Regions from separate parts of the Micromonospora sp. CPCC 205558 genome, predicted to be linked through region 2. Evidence: riboswitches for the same ligand, from Rfam matches in the RefSeq annotation. Region 2 holds a riboswitch; the other holds the start of a gene.

Region 1 (14,787 bases), on a different contig from region 2:
ACCGGCGGGTGGCGGTGGAGAGCCCGCACGGTGAGGGCTCCATCGCGATACTGGTACGCCTGCTCAGCTACTGGCCGGGCAAGCTGCTGGTGCTGGTGCTGCTCGGTTTCGCGGCCACCGACTTCATCATCACCATCACCCTCTCGGCCGCCGACGCGACGGCGCACATCGACGAGAACCCTTTCTGGCCGAGCGGGTTCAAGGGGCACGACGTGCTGGTCACGCTGCTGCTCGTGTCGCTGCTGGGTGCGGTGTTCCTCAAGGGATTCACCGAGGCCATCGGAATCGCCGTCGTCCTGGTCGCGGTCTACCTGACGCTGAACGCGGTCGTGGTGGCCGACTCGCTGTGGAGGGTGGTGACGCACCCGAGCGCGGTCGGCGACTGGACCACCGCGCTGACCACCGGGCACGGCGATCCGTGGCTGGTGGTCGGGCTGTCGGTGCTGGTCTTTCCGAAGCTGGCGTTGGGCCTGTCCGGCTTCGAGACCGGGGTGGCCGTGATGCCGAGCGTACGGGGGGACCCGCAGGACTCCGAGGCACGACCGCTGGGCCGGATCCGGGGAGCGCGCCGGCTGCTCACCACCGCAGCGGTCATCATGAGCGTTTTTCTGATCACCAGCAGCGTGACGACCACGGTGCTGATCCCGCCGGAGGCCTTCCAGGCGGACGGGCCGGCGAACGGTCGGGCGCTGGCCTATCTGGCGCACGCCCACCTCGGCGAGGCGTTCGGCACCATCTACGACCTGTCCACCATCGGAATCCTCTGGTTCGCCGGGGCGTCGGCGATGGCTGGTCTACTCAACCTCGTGCCGCGCTACCTGCCCCGCTACGGCATGGCGCCAACCTGGGCGCGGGCCGTCCGGCCGCTGGTGCTGGTCTTCACCTCGGTGGCGTTCCTCATCACGATCGTCTTCGAGGCCAGCGTGGACGCGCAGGGCGGCGCGTACGCCACCGGGGTGCTGGTGTTGATCACCTCGGCCGCGACGGCGGTGACGCTCGCCGCGCTGCGTCAGCGTCAGCGTGGTCGCACCATCGCCTTCGGAGTCGTCACGGTGGCCTTCGTCTACACCACTGTGGCGAACGTGGTGGAGCGGCCCAGCGGCGTCAAGATCGCGGCCTGTTTCATCGGCGGGATCATTCTGGTGTCGATGCTGTCCCGGCTGATGCGGGCCTACGAGCTGCGCGTCGATCACGTCGAGCTGGACCCCGCCGCGGCCCGGATGATCGACGAACGCGCCGGCCGGCGGATCCGCCTCATCGCACACGAACCTGACCGGCGCGACGAGGCGGAGTACCGCGCCAAGCTGGCCCAGACCATGGCGGACAACGACTTTCCCGACGACAGCGACGTCATCTTCGTCGAGGTCACGGTCACCGACCCGTCCGATTTCGAGACCGAGTTGCTGGTCCGCGGCAGCGTGGTCGACGGCCGCTGTCCGGTGCTCAGCCTGGCCAGCTCGTCGGTCCCCACCGCGCTCGCCGCCCTGCTGTTGGAGATCCGCGACCGCACCCGTCGGCGACCCCACATCTACTTCGAGTGGTCCGAGGGCGGCCCGGTTCGCAACTTCCTGCGCTACCTGGCGTTCGGGCAGGGCGCCATCGCCTCGGTGACCCGGGAGATCCTGCGCCGCCAGGAGCCCGACCCGCACCGTCGACCGCACGTGCACGCCGGCTGACCTGCGCGCGGGCCGGCCGTCGGGCACGGTGAGCGTGGTCATAACGACTGGACGGCCCACCCCTTGGTGCTGCTAGCCTCGGCGCAGGTCATGAGCGCCAGCGCGAAGCCCCGGCTCGCTGGCCGGCAACCCTCCTCCGCGGTGGGGTGCCCCGGGTGAAGACCAGGCACCGGCACGACGTCGGTGCAAGCGTGGCCTGGCACCCAGGTCAGCACAGACCCGGGAGAACCATGCGCATCCTCAGCACCGTCCCACCGATCGACGTCGCGGACTCCCGCACCGGTCGACCCTCGCCCGCACTGACCCGGCGACGGCACGTGGACATGATGCGAATGTGCAGCGCCGCCTGTCGTCGCGGCACCGCGCTCTAGCACCCCCCTTCCCGCACTCCTTCCCACCGGTACGCCCATCGGGCGTGCCGTCGGTGGCGCACGCCCGTGCCCGCCGAGACACACCCTTCGGAGACACCGTGCGATTCCTTCCTGCCCTGACCCGTGCCGCCGCCCTGGGGGCGGCGACGATCCTGGCCGCCACCGCCCTCACCGCCTGCGGCGACGACAGCTCGTCCGACGCCACCGCCAACCCGTACGGCCTGGCCCAGCCGGGCGTGTTGCGTGCCGGCACGCTGACCGACGCCCCGCCGAACGTGTACCTCAAGGACGGCAAGTTCACCGGCTTCGACAACGACCTGCTGACCGCCGTGGCCGGCAAGCTCGGCCTGAAGGTCGAGTTCGTCGGCACCGACTTCTCCGCGCTGCTCAGCCAGGTCAACAACCGCAAGTTCGACGTCGGCAGCTCCTCGATCACCATCACCGAGGCACGTAAGAAGACAGTCGACTTCGGCAACGGCTACGACTTCGGCTACTTCGGCCTGGACGTCCCGGCCGGCTCGCCGATCACCAGCTTCGACCAGCTCACCGGCAAGCGGGTCGTGGTGGTGCAGGGAACCGTCCAGGACGACTACGCCACCGGCAAGCAGCTGAACCCGGTGCGGGTGCCGGACTACAACGGCGCGATCAACCAGCTCAAGGCGGGCACCGCCGACGCGTGGATCGCCCCGGCGGAGATCGGCGAGAAGTCGGCGACCGACAGCAACGGCAAGATCACCGTGGCGGCCAAGCAGCTCAGCCCGGCGCCGACCGCGTACGCCGTGGCCAAGGGGAACGACAAGCTGCGCGAGGCGCTGAACAAGAGCCTCGACGAGGTCATCGCCGATGGCACCTGGAGCCGGTTGCAGGCGCAGTACTACCCGGGGCGGCCGGTCCCGGCGGACTTCTCGCCGGGCAGCGGCACGGTGAAGGTTTCGGCCGCGTCGACCACGCCGACGGCGTCCGCGTCGACCGCGTCCTGAGCCGATGACGAGCGAGCGGGGCGGTAGGAGAGGCGACCGATGGATCCGTTGAGCACCCTGTGGGAAACCTTCTTCGACTGGGACGCGATGCGCGAGGCGCTGCCCGAGATGCTGACCGTCGGGTTGCCCAACACGCTGATCCTGGCGGTCTCCGCCGCCCTGCTCGGCTCGGTGCTGGGCCTGCTGCTGGCCGTCGCCGGCATCTCCCGCAGCCGCTGGTTGCGCTGGCCGGCGCGGGTCTACACCGACGTGTTCCGGGGGCTGCCGGCCGCCGCGACGATCCTGCTGATCGGCGTCGGGCTGGCCCCGCTGGGCATGCAGGTCTGGGGGCCGGATCCCTACCCGTTGGGCATCCTGGCGCTGTCGCTCATAGCCGCCGCGTACATCGGGGAGATCTTCCGCTCCGGCATCCAGTCGGTGGAGGCCGCCCAGTTGGAGGGCGCCCGGGCGCTCGGCTTCTCCTGGGCCGACGCGATGCGGCTGGTGATCATCCCGCAGGGCATCCGGCGGGTGCTGCCAGCCTGGGTGAACCAGCTCATCGCGCTGATCAAGGACTCCAGCCTGGTCTACTTCCTCGGCCTGGTGGCCAGCCAGCGGGAGCTGTTCCGGATCGGGCAGGACTACGCGGCCACCACCGGCAACGAGTCCGCGCTGCTGCTGGCGGGGCTCTGCTACCTGGCGTTGACCGTTCCGTTGACGCACGTCGTCAACTGGATCGACCGGCGGCTGCGCAACGGTCGGCCGGCCACCGGGCCGACCGAGGACGACGACGACACCGCGTCGTACGCCGCGACGGAAGGAGACCGGCGATGACCACCGCCACGACGACCTCGGTCAGCCTCGACGTACGCGACGTGCATCTCGCCTTCGGACCGAACCGGGTGCTGCGCGGCGTCGACCTCTCGGTGCCGCGCGGCGCGACCGCCTGCGTCATCGGCCCGTCCGGGTCGGGCAAGTCAACCCTGCTGCGCACCATCAACCGGCTGATCGAACCGGACCGGGGCGACGTGCTGCTGGACGGGCGCAGCGTGCTGGGCGACGACCCGGACGCGCTGCGGCAGCGGGTGGGCATGGTGTTCCAGCAGTTCAACCTCTTTCCACACATGAGTGTGCTGCGCAACGTCACGCTGGCGCTGCGCCGACTGCGCAAGCTCGGCGAGGACGAGGCGGAGACTGTCGCCCGGGCCCAGTTGGAGCTGGTCGGGCTTGCCGGCAAGGCGAGTTCCCGGCCGGCGCAGCTCTCCGGTGGTCAGCAGCAGCGGGTGGCGATCGCCCGCGCGCTGGCGCTGCGGCCCGAGGTGATGCTCTTCGACGAGGCGACCTCGGCGCTCGACCCGGAGCTGGTCAAGGGTGTCCTCGGGGTGATGGCCGACCTGTCCGCCGCCGGGATGACCATGGTGGTGGTGACCCACGAGATGGGCTTCGCCCGGCAGGTCGCCGACACCGTCGCCTTCATGGACCGGGGCGTGGTGCTGGAGGCCGGACCACCCGAGGCCATCTTCGAGCGGGCCGAGCATCCGCGGCTGCGCCGGTTCCTCGACCAGGTGCTCTGAGCCGCGCCGGTTGCACCGGCAACCGACTGTCACTCGTTCGGCCCGCGCCCCAGCAGCCGGATCTCCTCGTTGTCCAGCGCCTCCTGAAGTTCCAGCAGCACCAGGTCGTCGATTTCCCGGTTGTCGCGCAGTCGGGTGACCTCGCGGCGCTTGTAGGCGAGGACGCGAAGGCGCAGCTGCCGCTCCAGCCGACGTTCCTCGGCGGTCTTCGCACCGCCCTCGTTGAGGTCCTCCAGATGCCGCTGGTACTCGGCCTGCAACCGACGGACCGCCTCCTGTTCGGCACCGACCTCGGCGGCGACCTGTGGGAGGGCGGCCAGGCCCGCCTCGGCGGCCCGCTGACGGGCATGCCGGGTCTCGTCGACGCGTTCCGGGTCGCCGCTCAGCCTGGCCCAGCGCACCACCAACGGCAGGGTGGTGCCCTGGAACAGCATGATCAGCACGATCACCAGCGCGGTGACGAAGATGATCAGATCGCGTTCGACAACCGGTCGACCATCGACCGTCATCGTCGGGACGGCCAGGGCTGCGGCGAGCGATACCGCACCCCGGAAACCGGACCAGCCCGCGACGGTCCCCACCCGCCAGCTCGACGGCCCCTGGCTCGGGTCCATGATGCGACGCCGTCGCAGCCTCGCGAACTGCGCGGTCAGGTAGACGAAGAAGAGCCGGGTGCCGATCACGACCAGGGTCACCACCAGCACGATCAGCAGAGCCCGCCCGGTCGAGGTGCTGGTGATGCCCCGCACCGCGCGGGGAATCTGCGTGCCGAGCAGGACGAACAATCCACCGTTGATCAGGAAGGTGGACAGGTCCCAGAACGCGTACGCCAGCACCCGGGACCGGGCGCGGATCACCCGCGGGCCGGCGTAGGCCAGGACCAGGCCGGCGACCACCACCGCCAACACACCACTGGCGTGCACCGAGTCGGCGAGCAGGAAGGCGCCGAACGGCGTCAGCACGCTGAGCGCGCCCTCACGCAGCGGATCGTCGAGCCGCTTGCGGATCAGCACCACGGCGGCCCCCACCAGCAGACCGGCGACCACCCCGCCGACGCTGGCGCCGACGAACTCCTCGCCGATGCCGAGCACGCCCGGCTCAGCGCTGTGGCTGAGCAGACCCACCGCCACCGCGAAGATCACCAACGCGGTGCCGTCGTTGACCAGGCTCTCCGCGTGCAGGGTGGTGAGCAGCTTGCGGGGCAACCGCTTGGCCAGGCCGGTGACCGCGGCGGCGTCGGTCGGCGCGAGGACCGCGCCGAGCACCCAGGCGGCGGCGGGGTTCACCCCGAACGCCTGCGCGGTGAACGACACCGTGACCATGGTGAGCACCACCAGCACCACGGCGAGCATCCCGATCACCGGCAGGTTGGCGCGGATCTCGCGCAGGCTGATGGTGAGGCTCTCCCGGTACAGGATCGCCGGCAGGAAGATCAGCAGGACCAGATCCGGTTCCAGGGTGACCTCGGACAGCGGCGGCGTGAGCCCGAGCAGCACGCCCAACGCGATGAGCAGGACCGGCGGGGCCACCCGGTACCGACCGCCAAGGGTGGTGCCGACGAGGACGGTGGCACCGAGCACCACGATCAGGACGAGCGCCTCCACGCCTACCCCCTCGGACCATGGCCGACGGCCGACGCGCCGGTGGCTCCATCTGACCGCACCGACCGGTGGGTTCCGGCCGAAACCGGCAAGTTGTCGCGGGTGCGGCTCAGTCCGTGGCACGGGCGCGGGCGGTCACCGCCCGGGCCGTACGACGGTGCGCGGCCGCCTCCTCGTCCCGACCCAGCGCGGCGGCCAGGTCGGCGAGGTGCCCGGCCACCGGGCCGACGGTGAGCACCCCGCTGCCCGCGGCCAGCTCGTCGGCGGCGGGCAGCAGTTCGGCGTGGACCCGGGTCATCGTGGCCCGGTCGCCGAGCACGCGCGCCGCCCGACCGACGAGGCAGAGCCGTACCTCGCGCAGCAGATCGTGCGGTCCCTCGGGGATGGTCCGCAGTGCGGCCGCGGCGGCGTTCCGTTCGCCGTCGGCGAGCAGCAGCAACGGCCGGACCCACGGTTCGTGCGGACCCCAGTCCAGGTCCGCCCAGTCGTCCGCGCCGGTGATCAGCAGGTCGGCGCCGGTGCCCGGCCGGTCGGCGCCGATCGTGTCGGCCAGCCGCAGGCCGAGCAGGGCCAGCGGGAGCAGCCCTTCGGTCAGCCCCGGCATGCCGCCGGCGCTCGCAGGGTCGGCAGCCGAGGCGTACGCCCGCGCCGCCGCGGCCGAGTCGCCGTCGAGTGCCAGCCGCAGCGCGGCGTACCACCGGGTGAAGACGCCGACCAGCGGCAGTTCGTAGCGTTCGGCGAGGCGGTCGGCGGCGCGCGCGTGTGCGTCGGCGGCGGGCCGGTCGGCCAGCGCGCAGCTGGCCTGGACCAGGACGAGGTGACCGAGCACCTCGAAGGTCACCAGGTGGTGCGGGACGGCCAGGTCGACCAGGTCGACGCCGATCCGGGCCCGCGCGTCGGCCAGCCCGACGCGGTGGAAGGCGTGCATGAAGCGGGCGTTGAGCGCGAAGGCCACCAGCTTGGGATCGCCGACGCTGCGGGCGATCGTCTCGGCCTCGTCGGCGGCACGGCGGCCACGATCGGTGGTGGTGCCGCGCAACTCCAGCGCGAGGGTGCTCAGCAGCCGGCTGCGCTGCGCCGAGCGGGTCGGGCCGAGCGCGGCCAGGGCGTGCTCGGCCGCGCGGACGATGTGCCCGGAGAGCAGGTCGTCGTCGTTGCGCGTCCAGCTGGCGGGCACGTCGAAGCCGGCCAGCGCCTCCTGGATCAGCAGGGGGTCGCCGGTGGACTCGGCGGCGGCGATCGCCTCGGCTCGCCGTCGCCGCGCCTCGGCCAACCGGCCCGTCACCGCCAGTGCCCGCCCCAGGCCGAGCAGCGCCGTCACCCGCCCACGCGGCTCGACCCCACCGGCGCGGTCGTACGCGTCGATCGCCTGACCCCACAGCCGGGCCGCCTCGTGGGGGTTGCCGCCCCGTTCGGCCCGCTCGGCCGCCACCCGCGCGTACCTCGACGCCTCAGCGGCCGCGACCGGCCCACCGGCGCGCAGCAGGTGGTACGCGAGGGCCGCCGGCTCGACGGGTTCCCGCTGCCGCAGCACCTCGGCGACGGCCGCGTGCCACGAGGAGCGGCGCGGCGCGGACAGGTCGGCGTAGAGCGTGTCGCGGACCAGGATGTGGGTGAAGCGCAGCCGCCCGTCGGGCTCCCGCTCGGTGAGGAATCCGGCCGCCAGGGCGCGGTCCACGGCGTCCAATGCTGCCGTCGGGTCACCGGCCAACACGCCCAGCACGTCCGGGTCGAGGTCCCGGCCGAGCACTGCGGCCTGTCGCAGCACGGTACGGGTCGAGGCGGGTAGCTGCGCCAACCGGTGCCGGATCACATCGCGTACCCCGGGCGGCACGGCGGCCAGCCCCGCCTCCCCCGCAGCCGCGTACAGCTGGGCCAGTTCGCGGACGAAGAAGGGGTTACCGCCGCTGCGCTTATGGATCGACCGGGCGGTGGTCGGGTCCAGCTCCGCGCCGACGATGACGCCGGCCAGCTCACCGGTCGCCGCCGCGGGCAGGCCGGCAAGGTACTCCCGGGTCGGCTCCAGCCCGGCGGCGCGGGCCAGGGTGGCGGTCAACTCCGGGCTGATCTCGGTGGCCCGGTAGGTGCCGAGGATCAGCACCGGCCCGCTGGCCGGTTGCGGGCCGATGAGCAGTGCGGTCAACAGGTCCAGGGTGTCACCGTCGGCTCGGTGCAGGTCGTCGAGGACCAGGAGGACCGGCCCCCGGTCGGCGACCGCCGACAGCAGCGACGCCACCGCACGGTGCCGACGAAACCGCACAGTTGCGGGGTCGGCCGACCCGTGCGCCGAGCCGTCATCCGGGTCGGCGGCGACGACGGGGGCAGCCGGCCCGGCGAGCGCGTCGGTGATCTGGGTCCAGGGCCACGCTGGTGGAGCGCCCTCGTACTCCGGGCTGCGTCCCCACGCCGTGGTCCAGCCCTCGGCGGCGAGCCGCCGGCTCAGTGCTTCCGCCAGGGCCGTCTTGCCGGCGCCCGGGTCGCCGCTGAGCAGGGCGAGCGTCGGCTGGCCATCTCGGGACGCGGTCTCGGCGGCGTGCCGCAGCCGCTCCAGCTCCGCGTCGCGGCCGACGAATGGGCGCTGCCCCGCCTCGACGGGTCGAACGAGTGCCCCGAGGCCGGGGGCGACGGCCCGGTCGACGGGTGGGGTGAGGTGCGGGGCCTGGGCCAGGATGTCGGCTTCCAGTTGTCGCAGCTCGGGCCCCGGGTCCACGCCCAACTCGGTAACCAGGACGTGGCGGGCCTCCCGCAGCGCGGCCAGCGCGTCGCCCTGCCGGCCGGCGCGGTACCGGGCCACCGCGAGCAGTCGCCAGGCGTCCTCGCGCAGCGGATAGCTGGCCAGGTGCGCCGGTAGCTCCGCGGCGGCCTCGTCCGGTCGGCCCACCGCCAGGAGCGCCTCCGCCCGCCGCTCGACGGCGAGCATCCGCAGCTCGTTCAGTCGGTTGATCTCCGCGACGGCCCAGGACTCGTTGGCACAGTCGGCGTACGCGGGTCCGCGCCAGAGTGCGAGCGCCGCGTCCAGCGCGGCCAGGGCCGGCGCGGGACGTCCGACCACCAGCAGCCGGGCCGCCTCCCCGACCGCAGCCTCGAACCGTCCGGCGTCCACCGTTTCCGGGGCGGCCTTCAACACGTACCCGGGCGGCTCGGTGACCAGGATCCGGGGCGGCTGCCGGGGTGGTCGATCGGGTTCGAGGGCCCGGCGCAGGTCGGCGACGAAGGTCCGGATCGCGCCCACCGCACCGTCCGGTGCGACGTCCCACAGGTCGTCGACGAGACGCTCCACCGGCACCACCCGACCGTGGGCGATCAACAGCCGGCCCAGCACCAGGCGCTGCCGATGCCCCCGCAGGGGGACCAGACCATGCTCGGTCGCGGCGGTCACCGGCCCGAGTACGCCGAAGGTCACCGCGACGGGCGCCGACAGCTGCCTGGTCATGGCACCACCCTAGGTGGGCGGCCCGGCCGGCACTGATCCGACGCTGACCGGCTGCTGATCACCGGCGGGCAGGCTCGACGAGGTACGACGGCGACGGGCCGCAGCCCTCGCCGGCACTGCTCACCAGGAAGGTTCCCCGTGGACCCCAGGATCAACGGATTCGACTACCGACGCGTCACCGTCGCCGACGGGGTGGCGCTCAACGCCGCAGTGGGCGGTTCCGGGCCGGCCATCGTGCTGTTGCACGGTTTTCCGCAGACCCACCTCATGTGGCGGCACGTCGCGGCCGACCTGGCCGCCGACCACACGGTCATCTGCCCCGACCTTCGCGGCTACGGCGACAGCGACAAGCCGCTCGACACCGACGGCGCCGGGTACGCCAAGCGCACCATGGCCGCCGACATCGTGGCGCTGGCCGGCGCGCTCGGTCACGACCGGTTCGCGTTGGCCGGGCACGACCGGGGTGCCCTGGTCGCGTTCCGGTCCGGCCTCGATCATCCGGCGGCGATCAGTCAGCTGGCCCTGCTCGACGTGCTACCCACCCTGGACATGTGGGACGTGCTGCACGGCGCCAGCGCCGCGGTCGCGTTCCACCTGTACCTGATGGCGCAGCCGCCGGGCCTGCCCGAAGAGCTGATCGCCGGCAGCCCGGACGCCTTCTTCGGTCACTTCCTGGACATCTGGACCCGCGACCCGGAGGCCCTGCCGGCGGACGTGCGGGCCGCGTACCTGTGCGCGTCCCGCGACGCGGTTCCCTCGATCGTCGCCGACTATCGGGCGTCGGCCGGGATCGACGTGGCGCACGACGCCGCTGACCGGGCTGCCGGCAACCAACTGCGGATGCCGGTGACGGTGCTCCAGCAGGACTGGGGCGCGGCGCTGGGCTACGACGCGGCGGCGGTGTGGCGGGCCTGGGCGCCGGATCTGGACCACCAGACGGTCAGCTGCGGACACTTCATGGCCGAAGAGGCCCCGGCCGAGGTGCTCCGGGCGATGCGCGCCCTGCTCGCCCGTTGATCGATCGGCGGCCCGGTCACACCACTGTCACCCTCGGCGGATATCCGACACTGGCAGTCAGCGGGGTGGCGAAGTGACCGGGTCGCCGCACTTCCCGCGCGGACACCACCCGAACGCGCCTGAAGTGGGCCCTGACCTGGGGTAATGCGGCGTTACACCAGGTGGACGACAACGGGTCATCGGTGATACACAGGCAGATATCGGCAGCCAACGACGTCTGGTCGCTCCCTCTTCTCGCCCAACCACGTCAGCAGGCGACGCAGCCAGTGGGCCCTGCCGCGCGGACCGCAGTTCGACGGCGCGACCCACCCCAACGGCACTGGTCCGCCGGCCGCTGACGGACGTCGGTTCTGGACCAAGGAGTTGCCGTGAGAGCTCGCCTTCTAGCCCGCCACCGACCGTACGAGATCGCTGTCCTGGTCGCGGCAGCCCTCTCCGGCGTACTGATACTGACCCTCAACGTCCGTCCGACATCCGTTCAGGTGTCCATGCCGGCACCCATCCTGATCGCCTGGGAGCTGGGGCAGATCGCGGTGGGCGTGGTCGGACTTCTGGGCATCCTGTGGCCCGGCCGGCTCTCCACCGGGCTCGGCCTCGAACTCGCGTCGGTGCTGGTGCTCGGCACGATCACCGGCATGTACGCGGTAGCCGTGTTGGTCGTGTCCGGACGCAATTCCGTCGTCGCGATCTCGTTCATGATGGCGGTCAGCGTTGGATCGTTCTGGCGGGCCGCACAGATCGTCATCGACCTGCGCCACCTGGCCCGCGTCTGCGAATCTGCGACCTACGAACAGTTGCGGACAGGTGTCACGTGATAACCGCACCCGCGCCAGCCGCGCCGCACTGGGTACAGGTGGCGCTCAGCGTGCTCGGCATCCTGGGCGGAGGCACCGGCCTGGCCGCGATCGCCGCCGTGGTGGTGCAGCGAGGCAAGTTCAAGGCCGACGCCGCCGACACGCTCACCGAGGCCGCCCTCACCCTCGTGCAGCCGCTGCAGACCCGGATCACCCAGTTGGAGGGCGAGGCGCTCAGCGCCCGGTCCGAGCTGGGCACCCTTCGCGAGCAGGTCAACCAGTTGCAGTTCGTGGTCCGGGTGCTCACTCGGACACTGGACCGCTGGCGTGCCGCCATCCGTGCCCCGGACGCCACGCTGCGGAAGGTCCGCGCGACGGTGGCGGAGTCCGACCGGATTCCCGAGATGGACCGTTGACCGGCAGCACGGCGCTGCGGCCGGCACGGCTGGGCATGGCCGCCCCGCGACCGGCACGGCTGGGCATGGCCGCCCCGCGACCGGCACGGCTCAGCCAGCAGCACGAAGGCGTTCGATGAGGTCGTGCACCGCCGCCCGGAAATCGGGGTCGGTCTCGCCCGGATGGTGCCCCCGTATCGGCGGCGCGGACCGCTCCCCCGGTGCCGGCAGCAGGTCCGCTGGGTCCCGCAACCGCCGGTCGACCTGACTCGCCGGATCGGCCGGGTCCGGAGGCGGATCGCCGGGCCGGTGCGCGGAGAAGATCCAGCCGCCGACCGGGTCGGTGTCCCGCCAGAGGTTGAGCCACCGCCACTCGACCCGCTCCCCCAGCTCACGCAGCATCTCCTCGTTGAGGTAGGCCGAAAAGAGCCGTGCGTACAGGCGGTCCAGCGGTGACCCGTAGGTGAGCAGGGCGACCCGTCGACACACCTGCGGGGGCAGCCGCAGCAGCGCGAGAGCGAGCAGCGCGGACCCGTGGCTGTGCCCACAGAGCAGCACCCCGGCGTGCCGCTCGGCCAGGTGGCTGATCCGGTCGGCCAACTCCGGCACCGCGCGGTCGGCGTAGGTCGGCGGCGCGAACGGGTGCGCGGACCGGGGCCAGAAGGTGCCCAGGTCCCACAGGATGCCGACGTGCCGGCGAAACCACCCGGTCCGATAGGTGAACACGCCACCCACCAACAGCGTGAACAGCAACGCGGCGATGAGGTAGCTGCCACCGTTGAGTGCCATCTCGACGACTCCGGTCGGCAGCCTGAGCAGTCGCCGCGCCAACTCCTCCGGTTCGCGCCCGGTGCCCCCCACCAGACTCGTGGTCAGTCCGATCACCGCGAGCGCCGCGTACGTGGTGGCCAGCAGACCCAGCCACTCGGTGAATCTCGCCCGGGCGACGGTCTTCATCGCCAACCGCAGCCGACCGACAGCCTCCGGCGGCACCACCGGGAAGTCGCGGGCGACGATCGCCGCCGCCGCCCGCTGCCGGCCCCGCCGTGACACCAGGGTCATCACGCCGCACAGCAGCGCCGTCGCGACGAAGTGCAGGAAGAAGGCCAGCAGCGTCCAGCGGTACGGCAACGGTGGCCCACCGTCATCGCGGTAGCCGCCGAGCAACTCCCCCGTCTGGTAGAACAGGCCGGCGGAAAGCCCGCCGGCCAGGCCGACCGCGATGGTGGCAAGGACCGCCGCGCCCAGGCCACCGGGCAGCGCTGACCGGCCGCCCACCCGACCGCGGTGCGACAGCACCACCCCGCTGAGCAGCACCAGCAGGGCCATCTGGCCGAGCAGGGCGCCACCCGCGATGCCGCCGTAGCCGGGCAGCCCGGCCGTCGGCGGCCAACCGCGCCGGTCGGCCGCCACGATGACGAGGGTCGCCACGCTCAGGCCGGCCGCCACCACGCCCACCGTGCGGGCAACCCAGGTGACCGCTCGCGTCGTCGCGGCCCGGTCGATCATCCCCGGAGCGGCGAGCAGGCCGACGCAGGCCAGCAGAACCGCCGCGTTGAGCGCCAGCAGCAGCGTCGTCCCGAACGTCGCGCCGCCAGCGCGACGGGCCGTGAGCAGCACGAGATCGAGTACGGCGAGCGCGGCGGCGACATGGATCACGCGCAGCCGGCGCACCAACGGCTCCATGGCCCACAGCGCTTGGCCGGTCGGGCCGGCCCGGCGGGTGCCGAGTAGGCGCAGGACCGCGATGGCGGCGATCGGCAGGAGCGCCAGCACGGCCAGTCGCTGCCCGACCTGCCGGCCGTCGAGCCCGGCCGTCATGTCGAAGGGCGGGCGGCAGCGGGCCGCGCCGAGACACCGCCAGGCGAGCAGGTCGAGGGCGACCCCGGCGACGGACACCATGTACACCACGGTGAGGTTGAGCGCGAGGAGCCGACACAGCACGTTGACCCCGGCTGCGCGGTAGCGGCTCGTGGGGCGCATCCACACGGCCACGTTGCTGAGCATGAACGGCAGCAGGAAGACCATGGCGATGGTCCGACCGACGGTGCCCGTGGGCAGGTCACCCCAGCGGTACGCCTCCAGCGTCACCCCGTCCGGTTCGGCGTCGTCCGACCGGGCGGCGCGGTGGAAGCCCCCGCTGTCGTCGCCGGCGACCTGCCGGACCTGCGCCCGGTCGAGGATGACCGTCGGGTCCGCCCCGGACACGCCGTGCACCCGCAACTCCACCACGTCGGGTCGTCGCGGCTCGTCGCCGTGCTGTGCTCTTTCCTCAGGCATCGGGGCAGCTATCCGTGTCGCCGCTGGTCGGGCGCGTCGCTCTCGCCGGACCGCCGGATCGACCGCCACAGTCCCGGCATCGCGTCGCAGAGGACGATCAGCAGCAGCACCCCGGCGACGACGGCACTGTTGACCAGTTGCGGAAGCTTCCCGGTGGCCAGCCCAGCCACGATGATGACCGGCACACCGATCAGGCGGGCCCAGGGCCGGCTGCCGTCGACCACCGCCGCCAGCAGGATCCGGGCGATCAGGAACAGCGCGGGGCCGACGACGACAAGCATCACCTGCCTCCTGCCGTGTGCGCCCGGATCGTCGATCGTCATCTCCATGGCCACCGAGGTGGCCAGCACTCCGGCGATCATGACGAGGTGCAGGTAACCCGCCAACAGGGTCAACTTGCTGCCGGGTGGGCCCTCCGCCTCGATCCTGGCGCCGAGCCGCGCGCCGGCGGGCACCAGATAGAGCCGGGCCAGGGCCACCGCGGTCACGAACCCCAGGGCGAAGGCCACCGTGCTGTCCCGATCCAGACCGGACTCGCTGTAGGCGATGCTGGCGACCAGGATCAGCTCGCCCAGGGCGATGATGAAGATCTGTTGGTACCGCTCGGACAGGTGTCTGCCGTTCACCCGGAGTTCCGGCCAGGTGCTGCGTCCGAGGCCCGGAAACGGCCAGCGCAGTCGGGCCAGG
Region 2 (14,787 bases):
GCGGTCCAGGTTGACGCAGCCCATCCACTTCGCGTCCGGTGCCACCCCGATGCCGTCCCGACCGACCGCGCTGCCCACCGTGTGGGTGCCGTGCCCGCCCTGGTCGGTCGGGCTCCGGGTGTCGTCCCACGGGTCGTACCAGGAGTCGTCTCCACCACGGAACCCGGCTCGTAGCGCAGGATGGGTGCCGTCCACCCCCGAGTCGGAGCTGCCGACCACGATGCCGGCACCGGTGACCCGCAGTTGGGACCACACCCGGTCGGCGCCGATCTGGCGAATGTTCCACTCCGGGCCGGTGGGCTTGGGCGCGCTGCCCCGGCTCTGCCCGGCCGGGGCCGGCAGCGGGCGTAGACGCTGGCTGACCAGCACCCGGGCCACCTCCGGTCGGCTGGCGAGCCAGGCTCGCACCGCCGGGCCGCCGTCCACCTCGACCGCGTTGATCAGGTAGTACGACACCGGGTCGAGTCGCAGCCGGTTCACCTCCCGGAGCAGGTCGCCCTGGCTCTGCTCGGCGGTCGTCACGAGCCGCCGGTAGACCTCCGTCGCGCGGGCGTCCCGGCCGGCCTGGCCAGGCGCACCGGCCGGGAGGCCACTCAGGTCGGCCTGCGCGCGCAGCACCACGAACAGCCGCTCGCCGTACAGGCCCGGCTGGCCGGGGCCGAGGTCGACCACGCCGAACGCCACCAGCAGCACCACCGCCGCCACCGCGGCCACCCGCCTGCTCGGGGTACGTGCCGTCGGCCGGGCGAGCAGCACCGCGTACCCGATGGCGACCAGGACCGCGACGGCGAGCCCGACGCCGGCGGCGGCCGCCACCCAGAACGGAACGTCGCGGGTGCCGACCAGCAGCAGGGTGATCTCTTCCGGGTCGGTGAAGGCCAGCGGGCCGAGCGCGGCCAGGCCGACGAGCCAGCCGCTCGCCGTCCGGCCCGCACGCCTGGCCTCGGCCGGGTCGGCGGTGGACCGCCAGGCCGCGGCCCAGAGCGCGGCCAGCGCGAAACCCACCGGCGGCACCGTCAGCAGCGCGGGCAGCTGCGCGCCGGACTGGCCGGCCCCGGCCGCGAGCAGCAGCAGCGCCACCCCGGCGACCAGGCCGCCGACCAGCACCAGCCGAGCCGGCCGAGCCGGCCGAGCCGGCTGGGGCGGCCGAGCCGGCTGGGGCGGTCGGGGCGGTTGACCAACCGCGAACGCCGACCAGAAGGGGGCATCCAGCAGTGTCGCGGCCAGCACCCCCAGCGCGGCGGCCGCCAGCAGCGCGAGTGCGGTCTCCAGGAGGCCGCCGAGCGCTCCCAACCAGGCCCACGGCAGCAACAGCGCCAACCCGGCGGCGACCGCGAGCAGCGGCACCGGGCCGGGCCGCCGCCCGACCAGCTGCGGACCATCGCCGGCCGTCGAAGCAGCGTCGGCGTTCAACCCCGGGGTTCCGACGGCCTCGGCTCGGGCGGGGTCACCGCTCACTGCCGCACCACCGGTGCCGCCGGAAGCTGCCGATGCGGTGCCGTGGGCGGCTGCCGATGCGGTGCCGTCGGCGGCTGCCGATGCGGCGGCTGTCGACGTGGTGCCGTGGGCGGCTGTCGATGCGGTGTCGCCGGCGGCTGCCGACGCGGTGGCGTCGCCGGCGGTCGACGCGGTGGCGTCGGGCGGGGTGCCGGCATACGAACCGGACGAGCGTCGCATCGACCAACGCACGGCGAGCGCGCTGAGGGCCGCCGCGCCGGCCAGCCCGGCGAGGTACGCCTCGTGATGCACCGGCGGCACGACCCGCAGCAGGGTGAGCACCCCGAGGGCGAGTGCCCCGATCAGCCACGCCCGCCCGGTGGCCCGGACCGCAGCCGATCGGGGCAGCACGGCCAGCAGCAGGGCGGGTGTGCCGACCAGTACGACGGTGGCCAGGCCGAGCACCGGCCAGAGCCAGCCGAGCCGGTCCCGTCCGAAGCCCAGCAGCACCTGATCGGTGAGCCAGCCACCGGTCTGGGTGCCCACGGTGACCGCGACAGTCCAGCAGCCGACCAGCACGGCCGCGACGACCGGCCACGGGGAACTGCGGTCGCTGAGTCCGGGGTGCACAGGTTGACCTTGCATCCGAGAACCTTACGACCACGACGACGACTTTCGACCCGACCGCCAACCACCCGGCGACCTCCCCAACCGAGATCCACGCCGAGCTGATCGAAGGAACGCGTAGATCTTGGACAGTTTCCGTCAGCAAATGACGGAAACTGTCCAAGATCTACGCTGCGCCGGGGTCCGCTGCGCTGGGGTCCGCTGCGCTGGGGTCCGCTGCGCTGGGGTCCGCTGCGCTGGGGGGCGCTGCGCTGGGGGGCGCTGCGCTGGGGGGCGCTGCGCTGGGGGGCGCTGCGCTGGGGGGCGCTGCGCTGGGGGGCGCTGCGCTGGGGGGCGCTGCGCTGGGGGGCGCTGCGCTGGGGGCGCTGCGCTGGGGGCGGGGCGGGTGCTCACGGGGGTGGGCCGGACGGGCGCGATCCGCCGGGAGTTGGTGGCAGCGAGACGTGAAGGTCGTTCCGGGGCGAGCGGCGAAATGTCGACACGGTGGCACGGCGGTTACGGTGGACGGGTGCGTGACCCCAATATCTCCCGATCCGTCGCCGGCCAGCTCTCACCGGTCCGCCGTGCGTCCGACCTGCGTCGACTGCGTGCCGAGCGCTTCGATGTGCTGGTCATCGGTGGTGGGGTGACCGGTGCCGGTGCCGCCCTCGACGCGGCGTCCCGGGGCCTGAAGGTGGCGCTGGTCGAGGCGCGTGACCTCGCCGCGGGCACCTCCAGCCGGTCCAGCAAACTCATCCACGGTGGCCTGCGCTACCTGGAGCAGTTGGAGTTCCACCTGGTCCACGAGGCGCTCACCGAGCGGGGCCTGCTGGCCACCCGGCTGGCGCCGCATCTGGTACGCCCGGTGCCGATCATGGTGCCGCTGCCGGCCGGGCGGGGCCTGCGGGACCTGCCGGCCCGGGTCTTCCGCCGTTCGTACTACGGCGCCGGGGTGGCCGCCTACGACGCCTTCGCCGGGGTCTTCGGCGGTGGCCGGGGCATGCCGCTGCACCGTCACCTGACCCGGGAGGGTGCCCGGCGGATCTTCCCCAGTCTGCGGGCCGACGCGCTCGCCGGCGCCATCCGCTACTACGACGGGCAGGTCGACGACGCCCGACTGGTGGTCACCCTGGCCCGCACCGCGGCCAGCCTCGGCGCCACGGTGGTGAGCAGCGCCCGCGCCGTCGGGCTGATCCGGCAGGCGCGCGAGGTGACCGGCGTCCGCGTCCGGGACCTGGAGGCTCCGCCCGGCTCGCCGGACGCGGAGTTCGAGGTGCAGGCCCGCACCGTCATCGCCGCCACCGGTGTGTGGAGCGACGACATGTCCCGGATGCTCAACGACGTGGGCCTGCGGCCCGGCGTCCGGGTGCGCGCTTCCAAGGGGGTGCACCTGGTGGTGCCCCGCTCGGCGATCACCGGCGAGACGGGGCTCATCCTGCGTACGGCGAGTTCGGTGCTCTTCGTCATCCCGTGGGGCGGGCACTGGATCATTGGCACGACGGACACCGACTGGCGGCTGGACCGTTCTCACCCGGCCGCCTCGGCACGCGACATCGACTACCTCCTCCAGCAGGTCAACACCGTGCTGGACCGGCCGCTGACCACCGCCGACATCGAGGGGGTGTACGCCGGGCTGCGGCCGCTGCTGGCCGGCGAGGCCGACTCGACCTCGAAGCTCTCCCGTGAGCACGCGGTCTTCGAGCCGATGCTCGGGCTGCTGCTGGTCGCCGGCGGCAAGTACACGACGTACCGGGTGATGGCGTCCGACGTGGTCGACCGGGCCGCTCGCCGGCTCGGTGGCGCCCGCTCGTCGCGCACCGCCGACCTGCCGCTGCTCGGCGCCGACGGGTACCCGGCGATGTGGCGGGACCGGGCCGACCTGGCTCGCCGGCACGGCGTGCCGGTGGGCGTGGTGGAGCATCTGCTGGAGCGGTACGGCACCCTCACCCTGGACCTGCTGGCGCTGGTGGACGCCGATCCACTGTTGGCGTCCCCGCTGGCTGGTGCTCCGGAGTATCTGGCGGCGGAGGTCGCCTACGCGGCGCGGGCCGAGGGCGCGCTGCACCTGGAGGACGTGCTGACCCGGCGGACCCGGATCTCGTTCGAGACCAGCCACCGGGGGCTGGAGTCGGCGGAGCACACCGCCGAGCTGATGGGGGCGGTGCTCGGTTGGGATGCGGCTACCCGGGCACGTGAGGTCGAGCACTACCGCGCCCGGGTGGAGGCGGAGCGGCAGTCCCAGTTGATGCCGGACGACGCGGCGGCGGACGCGGCCCGGCTGGGCGCTCCGGATGTCCGGGGTTACGCGGCTGACCGGGGTGGCGACGACGATCAGGCGGAGCTGCGACCGTCCGCTAGATGACGAATTGCGACGTTACCAATGGGTAACTATCGATACCGGCCCGGATGGTGGTTTCGGACCATACCTACGGTGGGGTAGGTTTCCGCGCGTGCAACCCCGCGCGCGCCCTCGTCTGCTCGTACCCCTGCTCGCCGTCGCGCTCGCCAGCACCCTGACCGGGTGCTCACTCTTCGACCGGAACAAGCCGAGCACCCCGGTGGCGCAGTCGACCGCCGGCACGGCGGGTGGCGGATCGCAGCTGGAGATCCCCACCACGGTCGCCGCCGGTGAGGTCAGCCTGCTGCAGCGGCTCGGCGAGGACGGGCCGATGCGCACCCTGAGCGTCGAGCGCAGCGGCGCTTGGCGGTGCCTCGACTGCGCCGGCGACGGCGTGACCTCCCGGGGCACCCTCGCACCGGAGCTGACCGAACGGCTTCAGGTGCTGCTCGCCAACCCGGCGCTGGCCGACGAGACCGATCAGTCCCGCCGGTACCGCACCACCTGCATCGATGCGCTGACGTCCAGCCTCATCACCTCGACCGGGCTGATCACCTCACAGGACTGCCCAGGTGAGGAGCTCACGCCGGTCGGCGGGGAGATCCTGCTGCTGCTGACCCAGGCCACCCCGGCCGAGGTCAAGGGCTGACCGCAGCCGGACAGCCGTTGGCGCAGGCGGTCAACGGCATCGCCGCCACGACCGCGTCCAGACGGGCAGCCACCCGCGGTCAGAGGACCTTGCCCGGGTTGAGCAGGCCGGCCGGGTCGAGCGCCGACTTGATCGCCTGATGCACCCGGACGCCGACCGGCCCGATCTCCCGGGCCAGCCAGTCCCGCTTGAGTAGCCCCACCCCGTGCTCGCCGGTACACGTGCCGCCCAGGTCCAGGCCGAGCCGCATGATCTCGTCGAAGGCCCGCCGGCCCCGCGCCACGCTCGCCGGGTCGGCCCGGTCGACCACGATGTTCGGGTGCATGTTGCCGTCCCCGGCGTGCCCGACCACCCCGATCGGCACCTCGCACTCGGCCGCGATCCGTGCGACCCCGTCCAGGAGCGCGGCGAGCGCGGCGCGCGGCACCGCCACATCGTCGATCACCAGGCCGCCGTTGCCGCCCGGGTAGGCGTCCGCCGCGAACTTCTCCATCGCCGGGTGGGCCAGCCGGCGGGCCTGGAGCAGCGCCGCCGCCTCCATCGCGTCGGTGGCCGCGTAGACCTCGTCGGCACCGACGGCCTCGCACACCTCGGCCAGCACGGCCAGGTCGTCCGCCGCCCGGGTGCCGGTGTCGGCGGCGGCCAGCAGCAGGGCCTGCGCGTCGGTCCGCAACCCCATCGGCTGGTACGCCTCGATCGCCCGCAGGTGGGTCTGGTCCAGCAACTCCAGCAGGCTGGGGGTGAGCCCGCGAGCCGCGATCTCGGCCACCGCCGCTCCGGCCTCGGCGATGGATCCGAAGACCGCCACCAGGGTCAGCGAGTCGGCCGGGGCGGGCCGCAGCGCCACGGTCACCTCGGTGATCACGCCGAGGGTGCCCTCCGAACCGACGAACAGCCGGGTCAGGTCGTAGCCGGCCACCCCCTTGGCCGTACGTCGTCCGGTGCGCAGCACCTCGCCGGAGGCGAGCACCACCTCCAGGCCGAGCACGTACTCGGTGGTCACGCCGTACTTGACACAGCACATGCCGCCGGCGTTGGTGGCCACGTTGCCGCCGATGGTGGACGACTCCCAGGAGCCGGGGTCCGGCGGGTACCAGAGGCCCTGTTTGGCCACCGCCCCGGCCAGCGCCGCGTTGACCACCCCCGGTTGGACCACCGCGATCCGGCTCACCGGGTCGATCTCCCGGATCTCGTTCATCGCGACGGTGCTGAGCACCACGGCGCCGTCCACCGCGTTCGCCGCGCCGGCCAGCCCGGTCCGCGCACCCTGCGGCACCAGCGGTACGCCGTGCCGCGCCGCAGCCTGGACCACGGCGACCACCTGTTCGGTGTTGCGCGGGCGGGTCACCACCAACGGGATGCCGGCGGCGCACAGGTCGGCCTCGTCCCGCTGGTGCATCCGCAGCAGGTCCGGGTCGGTGAGCACGGCGTCGGCACCGAGCGCGGCGCGCAGGTCGTCGAGGAGCGCGGTGGGGGCCATGCAGCCGAGGCTAGGTCGCCGACCGGCGATCATCAACATGATCGACTCGGCGGGATAGCTTGGGCACCATGCTCTACCTGGACCGGCCGGCCTGGCCGTGGCGCGGTCGGCTCTGGTCGCACTTGATCAGTGACGTCTCGTACGCCGAACTGCACGCCTTCGCCGAGACGCTCGGCGCGCCCCGACGCGGTTTCGACAGGGACCACTACGACATTCCAGCCGACCGGTTCGCGGCGGCGGTGTGGCTCGGTGCGCGGGTGGTGCCGAGCCGGGAACTGGTCCAGTTGCTCCGCGCCACCGGGCTGCGTCGCCCGAAGCACCTGGTCAGCCCGCGTTCTCCGGCTCCCCGGTGAGCGCGGCCAGTTCGCGGCGCACGTTGTCCCGGGCGGGCTCTTCCCACCGGGTCGCCAGCGGCGGCAGTCGGAACAGCGCGGGCAGCGCCAGCAGGCCGGTCAACACCGCGGCCCGCCCAGCCCGGAAGGCCGGCTCCGGCACATGGGCGTACTCCCGGCGGATCGCCGCCGCGTACCGCTCGTAGCGGGCCGGCGGCGCGGCCAGCACGGCCAGGTCCGCATCGCAGAGCAGCGCGCCGTCGAGGTCGTCCGGCGCCACCGAGTGCCCGGCGGTGAGCAGCACCAGCCGGCGTACCTCGGCCACCTCGGACGTCGGCACCCCGAGCCCGGTGAGCACGTTCCCGGCCAGTGCCGCGCTGTCCTGTTCGTTGGCGTCGCCAGCGGCTCGGGGGTCGTAGACCGCGTCGTGGAACCAGGCCGCCAGCCGGACCACGTCGGCCCGACCGGCCAGGTCGGCGTGCTGGTCCACCACATCGAGCACCGCCGTCAGATGGGCCAGCGTGTGATAGTGCCGGTGCGGCTCCCGCCACCGGGCGATCACCATCTCCCCGGCCCGGGTCGTATCCGGATCGGACCTCGCGCCGGAATCCCGGGCCGCCGCCCGCCACCGGTCCAGCAGATCAACCACCGCCCGAGTCTGCCGCATCCGACCGCGACGCGCCGGACGGGAGGATTCAGCGAGCCCACCACGGGTAGTCGCGCCCATGGCCGTGGCCCGGGACAAGCGACCTCCGATGGTGCGACGTACCGCGCTGCGCGACGGGCTGGTGGACATCGACGGCGCGCGGATCGCCGAGGCCACCGAACAGCTGCGCCATCGCGGTCGAGCCACCCTGCACGACCGGCTGCACCGGGTACGGATGGCCGGCGGGCTCGCGGTGCAGGCCGGGCTGGCTGCGGGGATCGCGTACCTGATCTCGCACAAGGTGCTCGGCAACCCGCAACCGGTCTTCGCGCCGATCTCCGCGGTCGGCACCCTGGCCGCCTCGGTCGGCCAGCGGTTCCGCCGGACCGTGGAGCTGATCGTCGGGGTCGGCATCGGGGTGGCGATCGGCGACTTCCTGATCTACCTGCTCGGGACCGGGGCGTGGCAGCTCGGCCTGGTGGTCACTGTGGCGATCCTGTTCACCATCTTCGCGGGGGCGAGCGTGGCGATCGTCATCCAGGCGGCTGCCACGGCGGTGCTGATCGTGACGCTGAGCCCGTCGACCCAGGATCTGGAGATCCCCCGCTTCGTCGACGCGTTCCTCGGCGGTGGGATCGCGCTGCTGGTCACTGCGGTGCTGCTGCCGCTGAACCCACTCCGAGTGATCAACCGGGCCGCCCGACCCGCCCTGGACCTGCTCGCCACCCAGCTCGACGCCACCGCCGACGGGCTGCGCAACCGGGACCGCACCGGCATCCAGGCCGCACTGGATCGGCTGCGCAACAACAAGGAGGAGCTGGCCACGCTGGGCGAGGCGATCGAGGGCGCGAAGGAGACCGCCACCCTCTCCCCGGCCCGCTGGCACCGTCGCAGCGAGTTGATCCACTACGCGGAGGCGGCCGACCCGATCGACCGGGCGATGCGCAACAGCGGCACGCTGATCCGCCGTTCCGTCACCCTGATCGAGGACGAGGAGCCGGTGCCCGATCCGATGCCGGACGCGATCGGCCACCTCGCCGAGTCGGTCCGGCTGCTCAAGCACGAGTTCGCCGCCGGCGAGGAGCCGGAGAAGGCCCGGGAACGGTCGCTGCGCGCGGTCAGCGAGGCCGGCCGGGCGTACGGCGAGGGGGTCGGCTTCTCCGGCAGCGTGGTGATCGCCCAGATCCGCACCACCGCGAGCGACCTGCTGGTCGCCTCCGGAATCGAGCAGGAGGAGGCGAACCGGTGGATCCGCACCGCCTTCGGCGAGCAGGAGCGCCCGGTTGGTGAGCCCGCCGAGCCCGGCGAGACACCGAAGCCACCCACCGCCCCGCCGATCGGCTGAGCGCCGGCCGGCCTCAGCCCAGCTCGGCCAGCGCGGCGATCAGCCGGTCCACCTGGGCGGCCGTGCTGCCCAGCCCGATGCTGGCGCGCAGCGCGGTGGGCGGCAGGTCCCGCCGGCCGGTACGCCCCGCCGCCTCGCTGAGCAGCCGCCGGGCCAGCGGGTGGGCACAGAACAACCCGTCCCGTACGCCGATGTGGTGCTCGGCGGCCAGCCGCGTGGCCACCTCGGTGGAATCCCACCCGGCGACCACGAACGACACGATGCCGACCCGGGGCGCGTCCGGGGCGAAGGTGCGCAGCTCGACGACGTGCGGCAGGGCGGCGAGGCCGGTCCGCAGCCGGGCCAGGAGGGCCTGCTCGTGGGCGGCCAGCGCGGCCCGGTCGGCGTCGTCGAGCGCCGCGCACACCGCTGCCAGCGCAACCGCGCCGAGCAGGTTCGGCGTGCCACCCTCGTGTCGGGCCGGGCCGGTCGCCCAGGTCACGTCGTGGGTGGCCGGCCCGACGTGGCTGGTGGCCCCACCGCCGGCCAGGTACGGCGGGGCGGCGTCCAGCCAGTCCGCGCGGCCGATCAGCACGCCCGCACCGAACGGCGCGTACAGCTTGTGACCGGACACGGCCAGGTAGTCGACGTCGAGCGTCAGCAGGTCGACCGGGGCGTGCGGGGCGAGTTGCGCGGCGTCGAGCACGATCCGGGCACCGTGCCGGTGGGCCACCCGCGCCAGTTCGGCGACCGGCCACCGCTCACCGGTCACGTTGCTCGCACCGGTCACCGCGACCAGCACCGGCAGCGCCGGGCTGCTGCCCCGACGCAGCTCGGTGAGGGCGGCGGCGAGATCGCGTACCGCCCCGTCGGGATCGGTGGGCACCGGCAGCCGCACCGATCCGCGCGGCCAGGGCAGCAGGTTGGCGTGGTGCTCGCCGGCGAACGTGACGACCGTCGTGCCGGCCGGCACGGCCCGCGCCAGCAGGTTGAGTGCGTCAGTCGTGTTGCGGGTGAAGATGACGTGATCGTCGGCGCGAGCGCCGAAGAAGTCGCCGACCGTCTGCCGGGCCTGCTCGTACGCGAGGGTGCAGCGCCGCGACAGCGCTCCCGCTCCGCGATGCACGCTGGCGTACCAGGGCAGCAGTTCGGTCACCGCGTCGGCGGCGGCCCGCGCGCACGGTGCGCTGGCCGCGTAGTCCAAGTTGATCTCACCGGGTACGCCGAGGACGTCGAGCGGCGCGGACGGCAGGGTGGGCAGCGAGGGAACGAGAGTGACGGACACGCCGGAACCTCCGGGGTCAGGGACCCCGGGTGCGACATCGGGACGGGGTCCGCGCTTGCCCAGCACGCCGATCGGGCTGGGCCCGGTCATCACCCGGGGCACCCCACCGCGAACTCGACGAGGGTTGCCGGCCAGCAAGCCGGGGCTTGACGCTGGCGCTCGTGACCTGCCGGCAGCATAGCGGCTACCGATGCGACCGAACGAGCCGGCAGCGGATGGCTACGCTGACCGCATGGACGACACCCCGCCCGGTTCACCGCTGCCGCCGTCGCCCGCCACTCAGCCTGCGCCCGCCGTCCCGCCAGTGGGCGAGACGCCCCGGATGCCGCTGCGCCGGCTTGGCTGGCGGCGGTTCCTGGTGCTGGCCGGGGTGGTGCTGCTCATCGCGGCGTGCGCGGTGTTCATGGTCTTCACGCTCGGCCAGTCGCTCGGTGCGCAGGCCCTGCTGATCGGGGTGGTCGCCGCCATCCTGCCGGTGCCGGTGCTGGTCGGCTGTTTCCTCTGGTTGGACCGGTACGAACCCGAGCCGCTGAAGTATCTGATCTTCTGTTTCGCCTGGGGCGCGTTCGTCTCCACCGCCGCCTCGCTGACGGTGAACGACTTCGCGGCCAACCGTTTCGCCGACTGGGGCCTGCCGTCCGCGCTCACCGGGGTGCTGGTGGCGCCGTTCATCGAGGAGCTGACCAAGGCGCTGGGCCCGATCCTGCTGCTGGTGTTCCGCCGTCGTGAGTGGTCCGGGATCACCGACGGCCTGGTCTACTGCGGGCTCGCCGCGGTCGGCTTCGCGATGGTGGAGAACATCCTCTACCTGGGCGGGTTGGGGTATGCGTCCGGCGCCGACCGCTACGGCCCGGCCACCGGCATCCAACAGGTCATCGCGATCTTCATCCTGCGGATCCTGCTGTTCGGGTTCGCCCATCCCCTTTTCACCTCGATGACCGGTGTGGGGCTGGGCATCGCGTCCCGGACGGCCGACCGGCGCATCCGGGTGCTCGCTCCGATCGCCGGCCTGCTGCTGGCGATGATGCTGCACGGCACGTGGAACCTGCTGCCCACGCTGACCCAGGCCACCGGTGAGGCCATGATCATGCTGTACGGCTTCCTGGGCCTCATGGTGCCGGTCTTCTTCGGCACCGTGGGGCTGGCGCTGTGGCTGCGCGCCTGGGAGGGGCGGCTCACCGAGCGGGTCCTGCCCGACTACGTACGCGCCGGCTGGCTCAGCCCGCCCGAGGTGGCCGCGCTGAGCAGTCTCGGCAGGCGGCACGCCGCCCGCAGTTGGGCGCGGCGGGTGGCCGGCGACGGCGGGGTGCGGGCGATGCGGGGTTACCAGTCCGCCGCGACCCGGTTGGCCCTGCTGCGCGACGGGGCGCTGCGCGGCCTGGACCGCAAGCCCGCCGACCAGGAGCGGACCGCACGCGAGGAGCGGGAGTTGCTGGACGCGATCACCGCGTACCGGTCGTTCTTCGTCGGTCGGGACCCGCAGGCCCCGGCGGGAGTCTGGGACGGCAACCGCTACCTGCTGCGCTTCCCGGACGGCAGCCAACGCCCGGTGGACGCGCCGGACGAGCCGGTGGTGCCGATTCCGGTGGTGTTGGCGCCCGCCCCGGCCCCAATGGGGTACGCCCCGCCCGGCTGGCCCGGCCCGCGATCGGCGCCGCCCTGGCCGCCGACGCACCAGTGACGGCTGCCGGCTGCCGGCTCAGGCCAGGCGGCTCAGGTCAGGCGGAGCGGTTCACGTCATCAGCGAGGTGAGGAAGTCACCGAAGCCCTGGAACATCGCGATCAACGCGGCCCCGATGGCCCGGAAGATCTGCGCGGCGCCGTCCGGCCGGAAGGCCATGAAGTAGATCAGGAACGCGACACTGCCCCAGGTCAACAGTTTCTTCACGAATACCGGCATCGTCCCTCCCCAGGGCCACGGTCGCCGGATGGCTTCCCGTCGTGCGGCCGGGCAAACGGTGCGCGACGGTGCCTGGTGGCCGGGGGAGGTGCGTCAGAGGTAGAGGCCGGTCGAGTCGTTCTCGATCCGCTCGGCGGCGACGGCGTGCACGTCCCGCTCCCGTAGCAGCACGTAACCGCGGCCGTGCAGCTCGACCTCGGAGCGGTCATCCGGGTCGAAGAGCACCCGGTCGCCGGAGACGATGGCGCGGACGTTCGGCCCCACCCCGACCGCGGTGGCCCAGGCGAGGCGCTTGCCGACCGCGGCGGTCGCCGGAATGACGATGCCAGCGGTGGAGCGGCGTTCGCCCTCGCTGCCCTCCATTCGGACCAGCACGCGGTCGTGCAGCAGGCGGATCGGCAGGCCGGCGTCGAGATCGTTGTCGGCGGTCACGCCGCAGACGCTACCGTGTGGGCCGACGGCGGCCCGCCGGTGGTTACGCCGTAGGTGGCCGGGGCATTGTGTCGCGGAACCCCCCTATGGTGTCGGGAACGGACGTATGCTGTCCGACCTGTCGCCCTGGGCGGGCCGGGTTCTCTGCCAGGAGGTGCGCTTGAGCCGCTTCGAGCGGGTACGCCGGCGGCTTCGCCGCGCTTACCAGTCACGACAGGTGTCGACGCGGGCCGACGAGGGCGCGGTGAGTGACGCGCTGGACGACGCGTCGGCGGACGCCCGGGTGGCGTCGCCGGGCGTGCCGGGGCCGGCCGCGCCACCGAACGCCACGGTCTACGGCGCGGAACCCCCGACGGACCTGCACAGCTCCACCTCCAGTCGGGACGACGCCGACGTTCCGCACGGGCTGCGCATCGCCGCCGCGTGGTGTTGGCGACTGATCGTGATCGGGGTGGTGGCCTGGGCGCTGCTGCGGATCGTCGGCACGATCAAGATCGTGATCATTCCGCTGGCCATCGCGCTGCTGCTCTCCGCGCTGCTCGCACCGGCGGTGGGCTGGCTGCTGCGGGTCCGGTTCCCCCGGTCGCTGGCGACGGCGGTGGTGCTGGTCGGCGGTCTGGTCGCGGTGATCGGCACGCTGACGCTGGTGGTCAACGAGTTCATTCGGGGCGTACCGGAGCTGAGCCAGAAGTCGTCGGAAGGTGTCCGGCAGATCCAGAACTGGCTGAAGACGGGCCCGCTGCACCTCTCGGACACCCAGCTCGACCGCTACATCGACGAGGCGCAGGCCTGGATCAACAACAACACCTCGCGGTTCACCAGCGGCGCGCTGAGCACCGCCGCGACGCTGGCCGAGGTGCTCACCGGCACGCTGCTGGTCCTGTTCGCGACGTTCTTCTTCCTGCGCGACGGCAACCGGATCTGGCGCTTCCTGGTCCGGCTGTTGCCGGTGGCCGCCCGGTGGAAGGTCGACGACGCGGGCCGCGCCTCCTGGCAGACGCTTGTCGCCTACGTCCGCGCGACCGTGCTGGTCGCCTTCATCGACGCGGTCGGCATCGGCATCTTCCTGGTCGTCTTCGACATCCCGTTCGCCTTCCCGCTGGCCGCGCTGGTCTTCCTCGGCGCGTTCATCCCGATCGTCGGTGCGGCGCTCTCCGGTGGCGTGGCGGTGCTGGTGGCCCTCGTCGACAGCGGCCCGGTCACCGCGTTGATCATCCTTGGTGCGGTGATCGGCGTGCAGCAGATCGAGGGGCACGTGCTGCAACCGCTGATCATGGGCCGGGCGGTCGCCCTGCACCCGCTCGCGGTGATCATCGGCATCGCCGCCGGTGTCGTGCTCGCCGGCATCACCGGCGCGTTGGTCTCCGTACCGCTCATCGCGGTGCTGAACACCGCCGTCCGCCGGCTTGCCGCCCGAAGGGTCCCGGACACCCCGCCCGACGCCGTGGTCGTCGCCTCCCAGGCCCCGTAAGACCGCGCCCGCGCCTTGTGCGCCCGGACCCGCTGGGCCACGCCGTCGGCCGCCTGATCACGCACGAACATGGAAAGAGTGGCCTCCCGCAGCGGGGAGGCCACTCTTTCCATGTTGTAGCGCGATCTTGGCCGTGCGCCGTGCGCCGTGCGCCGTGGCGTGGCGGGGCGGGGCGGGGCGGGTCAGGACTTGGCCAGGCGCTCCAGGGCGCCCCGGGCCACCTCGGGGCGGGTCGTGTACCAGAACGGGGGCAGCGAACGGCGCAGGAACGGCCCGTAGCCCCGGGCCGTCTCCAGCCGGGAGTCGAGCACCGCGACCACGCCCTTGTCGCCGGTGGCGCGAATCAGCCGGCCCACACCCTGGGCCAGCCGGACCGCCGCGATCGGCACGCTGACCGCGGCGAAGCCGGAGCCGCCGCCCGCGTCCACGGCCGCCGCGCGGGCAGCCGCCAGCGGTTCGTCCGGCCGTGGGAAGGGCAGCCGGTCGACGACGACGAGCTGGCAGGCGTCACCCGGCACATCCACCCCCTGCCAGAGCGACATCACCCCGAACAGGCAGCTGGCGCGCTCCTCGCGGAAGCGACGCACCAGCAGCGGCAGCGCCTCCTCACCCTGGAGCAGCACCGGCAGGTCGGTCCGCGCGCGCACCAGCTCCGCCGCCTGCTGCGCGGCCCGCCGGGAGGAGAAGAGCCCGAGAGTACGACCACCGAGTGCCTGGACCAGCCCGAGCAGCTCCTCTCCGGCAGCCTCGGGCAGCCCGGAGACGCTGGGGCGGGGAAGGTGCGCGGCGACGTACAGGATGCCCTGTCGGGCGTAGTCGAACGGCGAACCGACGTCGAGTGACCGCCACCCGGGGCCCTCGGTGGCCGGTACGACGGCGTTCGGTGT

What was found. Region 2 has a riboswitch for S-adenosylmethionine ahead of V6U86_RS25475 (aminotransferase class V-fold PLP-dependent enzyme). Riboswitches for the same ligand answer to the same signal wherever they lie in the genome.
Region 1: another riboswitch for S-adenosylmethionine. It lies ahead of V6U86_RS16670 (ABC transporter substrate-binding protein); the one in region 2 lies ahead of V6U86_RS25475 (aminotransferase class V-fold PLP-dependent enzyme).

Annotation. Positions count from the first base shown of each region.
Region 1 is NZ_JBAKHR010000012.1:141,703-156,489, reverse strand. It holds gene V6U86_RS16675 (amino acid transporter) at 1-1,676, shown strand, start outside; SAM riboswitch class IV at 1,763-1,874, shown strand; gene V6U86_RS16670 (ABC transporter substrate-binding protein) at 2,146-3,027, shown strand; gene V6U86_RS16665 (amino acid ABC transporter permease) at 3,067-3,840, shown strand; gene V6U86_RS16660 (amino acid ABC transporter ATP-binding protein) at 3,837-4,580, shown strand; gene V6U86_RS16655 (Na+/H+ antiporter) at 4,610-6,184, opposite strand; gene V6U86_RS16650 (BTAD domain-containing putative transcriptional regulator) at 6,291-9,614, opposite strand; gene V6U86_RS16645 (alpha/beta fold hydrolase) at 9,753-10,631, shown strand; gene V6U86_RS16640 (hypothetical protein) at 11,000-11,446, shown strand; gene V6U86_RS16635 (hypothetical protein) at 11,443-11,841, shown strand; gene V6U86_RS16630 (hypothetical protein) at 11,932-14,100, opposite strand; gene V6U86_RS16625 (low temperature requirement protein A) at 14,109-14,787, opposite strand, start outside.
Region 2 is NZ_JBAKHR010000026.1:54,873-69,659, reverse strand. It holds gene V6U86_RS25510 (S8 family serine peptidase) at 1-2,082, opposite strand, end outside; gene V6U86_RS25505 (glycerol-3-phosphate dehydrogenase/oxidase) at 2,588-4,405, shown strand; gene V6U86_RS25500 (hypothetical protein) at 4,494-5,030, shown strand; gene V6U86_RS25495 (FAD-binding oxidoreductase) at 5,110-6,510, opposite strand; gene V6U86_RS25490 (DUF4031 domain-containing protein) at 6,579-6,863, shown strand; gene V6U86_RS25485 (HD domain-containing protein) at 6,835-7,491, opposite strand; gene V6U86_RS25480 (FUSC family protein) at 7,598-8,833, shown strand; gene V6U86_RS25475 (aminotransferase class V-fold PLP-dependent enzyme) at 8,847-10,097, opposite strand; SAM riboswitch class IV at 10,144-10,264, opposite strand; gene V6U86_RS25470 (PrsW family intramembrane metalloprotease) at 10,288-11,778, shown strand; gene V6U86_RS25465 (hypothetical protein) at 11,830-11,997, opposite strand; gene V6U86_RS25460 (GroES family chaperonin) at 12,091-12,429, opposite strand; gene V6U86_RS25455 (AI-2E family transporter) at 12,590-13,900, shown strand; gene V6U86_RS25450 (ATP-dependent DNA helicase) at 14,083-14,787, opposite strand, start outside.